DNA from 2 places in the Shewanella sp. Isolate7 genome. Region 1 is predicted to be linked to the other one. Evidence: predicted binding sites of a transcription regulator. Region 1 holds the regulator's gene; the other holds the start of a gene.
What was found. Region 1 encodes FliA, which starts transcription of late flagellar genes. Its sites were predicted from a motif close to CTAAAGNTNNNNNNNNNNNNGCCGATA; they were not measured.
Positions count from the first base shown of each region.

Region 2: a site for FliA is predicted at 2,622-2,648, ahead of L1D47_RS07435 (VC2046/SO_2500 family protein). Genes of this name have one in related genera too.

Region 1 is NZ_JAKEVJ010000048.1:13,215-17,637, reverse strand. Features, by position in the region: gene flhF (flagellar biosynthesis protein FlhF) at 1-795, shown strand, start outside; gene L1D47_RS13295 (MinD/ParA family protein) at 800-1,681, shown strand; gene L1D47_RS13290 (RNA polymerase sigma factor FliA) at 1,674-2,393, shown strand; gene cheY (chemotaxis response regulator CheY) at 2,436-2,819, shown strand; gene L1D47_RS13280 (protein phosphatase CheZ) at 2,833-3,570, shown strand; gene L1D47_RS13275 (chemotaxis protein CheA) at 3,586-4,423, shown strand, end outside.
Region 2 is NZ_JAKEVJ010000023.1:2,813-7,235, reverse strand. Features, by position in the region: gene L1D47_RS07445 (EAL domain-containing protein) at 1-1,579, opposite strand, end outside; gene L1D47_RS07440 (DUF406 family protein) at 1,739-2,026, opposite strand; gene L1D47_RS07435 (VC2046/SO_2500 family protein) at 2,099-2,587, opposite strand; tRNA gene L1D47_RS07430 (tRNA-Tyr) at 2,713-2,797, shown strand; tRNA gene L1D47_RS07425 (tRNA-Tyr) at 2,829-2,913, shown strand; tRNA gene L1D47_RS07420 (tRNA-Tyr) at 2,957-3,041, shown strand; gene L1D47_RS07415 (PLP-dependent cysteine synthase family protein) at 3,347-4,408, shown strand.

The DNA of each region.
Region 1 (4,423 bases):
CTCGACGCCGAGTTTAGTCCTGAGGTTGCGGTTAAATTGTCGGCCTTGAGCGAACACTATGTGCCAGCGGATCTGGTAAAGGCGCTGCCGCGTAGCCTGGCGAACATGCTCGACAACCAGGGGGATGATATTGTCCGTCAGGGCGGAGTGGTTGCCTTTGTCGGTCCGACTGGTGTCGGCAAGACGACGAGTGTCGCAAAATTAGCCGCTCGATTCGCCGCGCAACATGGTTCAGATCAAGTTGCATTAATTACAACCGATCATTATCGCATTGGAGCCTATGAGCAGCTGGCAACCTATGGCAAAATAATGGGGTGTCCGGTCAAGCAAGCTCATGATCTCAATGAGTTGGAACAAATTCTTTATCAGTTCCGCAATCGCAAGCTAGTATTGATAGATACTGCGGGCATGGGACAAAGAGATGTGAGATTGTTCCAGCAACTTGATAATTTAACTGCAAATAGCAGATTACCTATTCGCAGTTATCTGGTACTGTCATCTACAAGTCAAAGAAGAGTGCTTGAAGATGCCGTCGCGCAGTTTACTCGGATTCCATTATCCGGTGCGATTTTGACCAAATTAGATGAATCGGTGGCCTTGGCGCCGGCATTGAGTGTGTTGATTCAAAGTGGATTACCCTTGAGTTATGTCACCGATGGCCAGCGAGTGCCAGAAGATATGCAAGTGGCCGACACCTTAGCCTTAGCCAACAAGGCCCTGTCGGTACTCGAAAAGAAAGTGCAACCAATACAGAATAACGAAAGGTCATATGAACAGGCCTACGCATTTGAGTAATATAATGAGTCGGGATCAAGCAAGCGGTTTACGTATGATGAATCAACCATATAACGAAAAAGTAAAAGTAATTGCCGTAACCGGTGGTAAAGGTGGCGTAGGTAAAACCAGCGTATCGATCAACACCGCCGTCTCCCTGGCCGAGAAGGGCAAGCGAGTGCTTGTGCTCGATGCCGACTTGGGTCTTGCCAACGTCGATGTCATGTTGGGCCTAAGGGCTGAGCGCAATCTGTCCCACGTATTATCCGGTGAGGCCGATCTTGACGAGATCATTGTTCGTGGTCCTAAGGGAATTGGTATTATTCCTGCCACTTCTGGTACCCAGGCCATGGTGGAGCTGACACCTGCGCAGCATGCCGGCCTAATCCGTGCCTTCAGTGAGATGAAGACCCAGTTTGATATCCTGGTCGTGGATACCGCTGCCGGTATCTCGGACATGGTGCTCAGCTTCTCTCGCGCCTCGCAAGATGTCTTGGTCGTGGTCTGTGATGAGCCGACCTCTATTACCGATGCCTATGCTTTAATTAAGATTCTGAGCCGCGAGCACGGCGTATTCAGATTTAAGATTGTGGCCAATATGGTCAGAAGTTTGCGAGAAGGGATGGAGTTGTTTGCTAAACTTAGCAAGGTAACCGACCGTTTTCTCGACGTGGCCCTGGAGCTGGTTGCGACTATCCCCTTCGATGAAAACCTTCGCAAGTCAGTTCGTAAACAAAAGCTGATCGTCGAGGCGTTTCCTAAGTCGCCGGCGTCGATTGCTTATCATGGTTTGGCTAATAAGATCATTAGCTGGCCAGTGCCACAACAGCCGGGCGGCCACCTAGAGTTCTTTGTGGAACGTTTGGTACAACGCCCAGAATATCAAGAGGATCGTACGAGTGAGTAAAGCCGCTGCGTATACTTGTTTAGATAACAAAGCTTCTATTGTCGAACAGTATGCACCGTTGGTTAAAAGGATTGCTCACCATTTACTTGCTCGTCTGCCCGCCTCGGTGCAATTGGATGATCTGTTACAAGCAGGTATGATGGGCCTGCTCGAAGCCTCGGCCAAGTTCGACGGCAGCAAGGGGGCTAAGTTTGAAACCTTTGCCGGAATACGCATTCGTGGCTCTATGCTCGACGAGATCCGCCGTGGCGACTGGGTACCCAGGTCGGTTCACCGCAATCAACGCCGCATAGCACAGGTGATTGACGAGCTAGAACAAGAACTTGGACGTGACGCAAAAGACAATGAAATTGCGGATCGACTTGATATGCCGCTCGATGAGTACCATCATATTCTTAATGATGTTTCAGTCGGGAAAGTAGTTGGAATTGAAGATCTTGGTGTATCGGTCGATGTAGTAAGACAGGAAGATGATCACCAGGACGACGCATTTGAATCTCTGGCAGAGACACAGTTTCATGAGGCCCTCGTGGAAGCGATTAAATTACTGCCAGAAAGAGATGGATTAGTTTTGTCGTTATATTATGACGAAGCATTAAATTTAAAAGAGATCGGTGCCGTACTTGATGTCAGCGAATCCCGAGTAAGCCAGATACACAGCCAGGCGATGCTCAGACTCAAAGCGAAACTCAAGCATTGGACCAAAATATAACGATTACATGAGCAATATAAAAACAGCTCCGCGGAGGAAACCTTGGACAAGAATATGAAGATTCTCGTTGTTGACGATTTCTCAACAATGAGACGCATCATCAAGAACTTGTTGAGAGACTTGGGTTTTAATAACACTCAGGAAGCAGATGACGGTTCGACAGCCTTGCCTATGTTGCAAAAAGGCGATTTTGATTTTGTCGTAACCGATTGGAATATGCCTGGGATGCAGGGTATCGACCTACTAAAGGCTATCCGTGCCGATGACAACCTGAAACACATTCCTGTGTTGATGGTGACTGCGGAAGCGAAAAGGGAACAGATCATCGCAGCGGCCCAGGCTGGTGTGAATGGCTATGTGGTGAAACCTTTTACTGCGGCGACATTGAAAGAGAAGTTAGACAAGATTTTCGAACGACTCGGTTAATCAAGGTTGAGCTATGCAGGCAGAAACTTCAGGGCTGATCAATTTAGCACAGGCCAAGCAACTTGTTGATCTACTCGAGGCTGGCCAACAAGAGCAGGCCGATGAGCTAATTCGCGACATCGCCAGCCCGATTCAGAAAGAGCTGTTTGACGAGGTGGGTCGCCTTACCCGTCAGCTTCACAGTGCGATAGTGGATTTTCAGGTGGACGGTCGCCTCGTGGAGCTGGCCAATAGCGAAATTCCCGATGCCAAAGAGCGCCTCAATTATGTCATCGACATGACGGAGCAGGCGGCAAACAAGACCATGGACGCCGTCGAAGAATCTCTGCCGCTTGCAGATGCGCTAACCGCAAACGTACAAGCCGTTAAGCCTTCTTGGGATCGTCTGATGAGACGCGATATTCAGCTGCACGAATTTAAGGCGCTATGCCATGACGTTCAGCAGTTTATCGAGCGTAGCGAGTCCGATTCCAACCGTTTGAAAGAGTTACTCAATAACATATTGCTGGCCCAGGACTTCCAAGATCTGACCGGGCAGATGATCCGCCGGGTGATCGAGCTGGTACGAGAGGTGGAGAGTAACCTGGTCTCCATGTTGACCGTATTTGGCGAGCAGCCCGCAACGGATAAACCCCAAGCATCAGAGAAGTGCGTCGAAGCTGAAGGTCCTATTATGAACGCTGATCAGCGTGATGATGTCGTGACAGGGCAAGATGAAGTCGATGACTTGCTGTCGAGTCTAGGTTTCTAAGTAGGAGTCATATGAATGTCCTTTGATGTTGATGAAGAGATACTGCAGGACTTTTTGATTGAAGCGGGTGAGATCCTTGAGCTTCTCTCTGAACAGCTGGTGGCGTTAGAGAATAACCCCGACGACACCGAACTACTCAATGCCATCTTCCGTGGATTCCACACAGTTAAAGGTGGCGCAGGCTTCTTGAGTCTGACGCCCATGGTGGATGTCTGTCATGAAGCGGAAAATACCTTCGACCTGCTACGCACAGGGAAACGCAGTGTTTCCGCCGAACTGATGGATATCATTTTACAGGCCGTCGACACCATCAATTCTATGTTTGCCGAGACCCAGGCGGGTGTCGAGCAAAGCCCTGCCGATGATGCCCTGTTGGCTAACCTTAAATTATTGAGCTCTGGTGGCTTATTACCGTCGGAAATGGGCGGCGCTGGCGAGACGCTTGCCTATGAACAGCCGGATGAAGCGCCTGCTGATGCACAGGCCGATGACGGTATCGAGCTGTTTGATACCCCGCTCGATGACAATGTCGAGTTGTTTGACGAGCCGGTAAGCAATGATCCCGTGACCTCCATTGCCGGTGAAGGCGATATCGATGAGATAGATGAGTCTGAATTCGAAGCCCTGCTCGATGCGCTTCACGGAAGCGGAAAAGGGCCTTCAGGTACCAGCGCTGCGGCTAGCGCGCCGGTTCAGGCCAACGAGAGTGACGACATCACCGACGATGAGTTCGAGTCACTTCTCGATGAACTTCACGGTTCGGGTAAATTCCAGGCGCCCTCAGCACCAATTGCCAAGGTGCCAGAGCCTAGCTCGCCGCCGGTGGATGCCGATGAGATCACCGACGATGAAT
Region 2 (4,423 bases), on a different contig from region 1:
TGGCCGCGATCATACCGGTCTGCTCGGCGATATCGATAAAGGCGCCGGGATAGAGAACCCCCTTCTTGGGATGATGCCAGCGGATCAGCGCCTCGGCGCCAATATAGGCCTGACGGCCGAGATCTTTCAGGGGTTGATAATAGAGCTCAAACTCACGATTCTTTAGCGCCGCCTGCAGATCCCGCTCAATCTGAGCATCTTCTTTGAACGACTTTAACAAGGCATGATTAAAGATCTGTATCGCACTCCCCTGCTTCTTCTTGGCATACTGCACCGCAATATCGGCGCAGGTGAGCGCCGAAAAACCTGCCTCTAGCGCGTTTATCTCGACGACCGACAGTGCAGGTTTAGCCTCGAAAGATTCGGCGCCCACCTGGACAGGCAGATTTAACTGGTGATAGAGACGCTTGATGGCGTAGTCCAGGCTCTGCTCATCCTCGATACCCTCAAGCACCAAGGCAAACTCATCGCTGCCCACACGGGCCATCAGCTCCGCCTTCTTGACGCTGGCAAAGTGTTTGATGCGGCGTGCCACCTCGATCAGCAGGCTATCGCCCTTCTCATGGCCGTAGGTATCGTTGAAGCGCTTAAAGCCCCTGAGATCGATCAGCATCAGGTGGCCACTGCGTGTCTTTTCCAATGCGCGATTGAAATAGCTACGGTTGTAGAGGCCGGTTAGCGAGCAGCGCCAAGCCAAACGCTCGAGTTCATTCTGCTGCACCAACTCTTCTGAACAATCTTCCGCGGTCACTAGGGCGTAGTGATTGCCCCTTGGGGTGGTAAAGGGGCGAACCCGATAACGAAGCCAGTAACTCTCACCATCTCGACGGGTCAACTGGGTATTTCCCTTGGCGATCTTACCCAGCTTGACTTGGGCCAGCACGGCGTCGGCCTGGACCGGCGACTGCTTAAAGAAATCCAGACAAGCTAAGGGTTTCCCCAAGATCTGCTGCTTTGGCACACCTGAGATGGCATGATGTGCGCCATTAACATATTCAATCTTATCTGTGGCCAGGTTGACCACCATGCTGATCTGCTCCGACTGTTCGATAGCCTTTAAAAACAGGCTCAGGCGCTCGTCTGTGTCGTAAGCTCGTTGCGTCGCCAGGGTCAATGCCAGCTGATCGGCGACCTGGGAAACGATATGGCTCTCGCTCTCTGGCCATTCATGGAGCTGACCCGATTCGAGATAGAGCACCCCTTCTAGGTGTCCATTGATACGAATTGCCACATCAAGATGCGAGACCACCCGATTTTCATTGAGGTAATCGACTAATTCGGCGATACGGCCATCATTTTCGACGTCGATTACGTCTATGGTGCGACTGCGTTTGAGCTGATCGAAATAATTAGGACATAGGGATTGCGCGGGGCGTGAAGTCTGGCCTTGCAAACTTGTATGAGCGATGAGCTCACAAGCCTGGCTGCCAGAAAACAGACAAACACCTATGTTGTCCACCTCGAGGGACTGATTGAGCAGATCGCAGGCAAGCTCGGCCGTCTCTTTAAACAGACCTTCTTGTTTTTGCGTTGAATTGACTATGGTTTCAAGCAGATGTTGAAATTGGCGCTTGGTCATAAAATCCTACTGCCGATAACCTTCTGCCGATAAAAGGTTACCGAGGTAAAAACCACCAAAGGCGGTAACAACATAGATGTTATTGTTATTATTAAATGTTCAATTTTTGCACATTACACGAATAACTCGCTAATTAGCAAGCTAATCTCGATGGCGCCGCTAGAGACCATGTTCGAGTTGGAAAATCATCTTCTCGGCGCTGTAGCCAAAAGTGAGGCGCAGCTCCTGGCCACCTTCTACTGCCTTGATCTCACTCTCAACCCCCTCGAAACGCTGCTTAGCCGCCTGTGCCATGGCTTGCAACTCACTTTGGGCGTTCTCTCCATCACGTACCAGAGTCAGTACGGTATCAAACTCATCGATCACGGCGCCGATATCGGCATAGCTACCACAATCGTTACAGGTATCGTTTACCAACTCTGATTGACCCTCTTGAATCTTTTTCATTTTGACCCTTAACCTTTTAACTGAAAATGCTCATAGCTATATATAGCAAAAGCCGAGCTACCGCACTTAAAACTAAGCCAAAATGTCTCCTAACGCACGTTGCCTGACGATCTGCTCGGCAAAATGCGGTAATTCCAAACTAGGTGCGTCGGCATCGAGTTCATTGTGAAAACGCGCCAGAGTAATGGGATCGCAGTTAGCCAGCACCTCTTGCATCGCCAGCGGATCCCGTCCTCTGTGGACTAAAGGTTCGGGACTCAGATATTGCTGCAGATGAAAGCCGCTTAGCCCTGCCTGGTGAAACTGCTCGCTATTGTCTCTGTCTTCACCCAGATGCAGTGCGCTAGTCAGCGCCTGTGGCTCGGGTAACTCAAATTGACGCTTGAGTTTTGTCTCAACATCGTTTGGCGCCTGATCCAGATGAAACTGCGCCATATCTCTGGCATCGTTTGACAACATGGCCAGCAGCAGACCAAATTCTCCCCGGCGATGATCGACTATCGCCTGGTTGAGTCGGGTCCCTAATTGATTCTCGTTGATGATCAACTGACTAGTTCGCATAAAAAAACATCAATAAAACAGCTCGTTGCTATTTAATCGACCGCTTACGCCATAACTTTAGCAATTATTTTAAATTGGGACTTTACAGCGCCAAGGATTCTGACTACTATTTCCGCCGCAATTGAGGAGGGGTTCCCGAGTGGCCAAAGGGATCAGACTGTAAATCTGACGGCTCAGCCTTCGAAGGTTCGAATCCTTCTCCCTCCACCATTTGCCTACAATGTAATAAAGAGATACTCGTGGAGGGGTTCCCGAGTGGCCAAAGGGATCAGACTGTAAATCTGACGGCTCAGCCTTCGAAGGTTCGAATCCTTCTCCCTCCACCATCTTTATCTCATTATTACCTTGTGCTGCTGTACCAAAAAATATGGAGGGGTTCCCGAGTGGCCAAAGGGATCAGACTGTAAATCTGACGGCTCAGCCTTCGAAGGTTCGAATCCTTCTCCCTCCACCATTTTTTCTCTCGCATTATCTGTGCATCATTTAGTTCCTAATTTCAAAACTTCGCTTCATCATTGTCATCATTTAGATGATGTTACTCCCTTAGTTAATGCTTTAGTTAATGCTTTAGTTAATGCACTGATTCGATGACTATTGCTTAGTCTATTAATTAGCGGATCATTCTTTCAGCGTCCCAAGATTTTCCCTCACGGCCAGCACTCCCTGTTATCCGTCGCATTTATTTTCGATTTTCCTTTTCGTTATAATTTATTTCGTTAAGCTATAACGACTATCCGCTCGATAACCTCAGGAGCCACAATGAATCAATCTTGGGTCAACCAGGCCATCGCCAAGATCGAGGCAGACTATCAACGCAGTGCAGACACCCATCTGATCAAGCTGGAACTGCCTATGCTGCCCGGCATCGATATCTACCTAAAAGATGAAAGCACCCATCCCACCGGCAGCCTTAAGCACCGTCTGGCAAGATCCCTGTTTCTCTACGCCCTGTGTAACGGTTGGATCACCCAAGATACGCCCATCATAGAATCCTCCTCGGGCAGCACAGCCGTATCCGAGGCCTATTTCGCGCGTCTGCTTGGCCTACCCTTTATTGCAGTCATGCCCGCCTCTACCGCCAAGAAGAAGATACAACAGATAGAGTTCTATGGCGGCCGTTGCCACTTCGTCGACCATTCGAGTGAGATATACGCCGAATCACAGCGACTGGCCGACGAGCTGTCGGGTCACTATATGGACCAATTCACCTACGCCGAGCGGGCAACCGACTGGCGCGGTAACAACAACATCGCCAACTCCATCTTCGAGCAGATGCAGCGAGAACCACATCCCGTTCCCAGTTGGATAGTGATGAGCCCAGGCACGGGCGGCACCTCGGCCACCATAGGCCGCTATATTCGCTATCAATGCGCCAAGACAAAGTTATGTGTGGTGGACCCGGAAAACTCGGTATTCTACGACTACTACCACAGCGGTGATGCCAGCATCAGCTGCGCCGGTGCCAGTCGCATCGAAGGCATAGGGCGACCCAGGGCCGAGCCCTCCTTCATTCCAGGGGTGGTCGATCATATGGTCAAGATTGACGACAGCGCGTCGATCGCCACCATCTATTGGTTAGAGGCGCTGATTGGTCGCAAGGCGGGTCCCTCAACAGGCACTAACCTCTATGGCGCGCTGCAACTTGCAAGCGAGATGCACGCCAACGGCCAGAGCGGCTCCATCGTCACCTTGCTGTGTGACTCGGGTGAGCGCTACCTAGACACCTACTACGACAGTGAGTGGGTAGCACAACATATTGGTGACATCAGCCAGTATCAGGCCAAGCTAACGGCCTTTAATCAGACGGGACACTTGGAATAACGCGCAGCGTTTTTA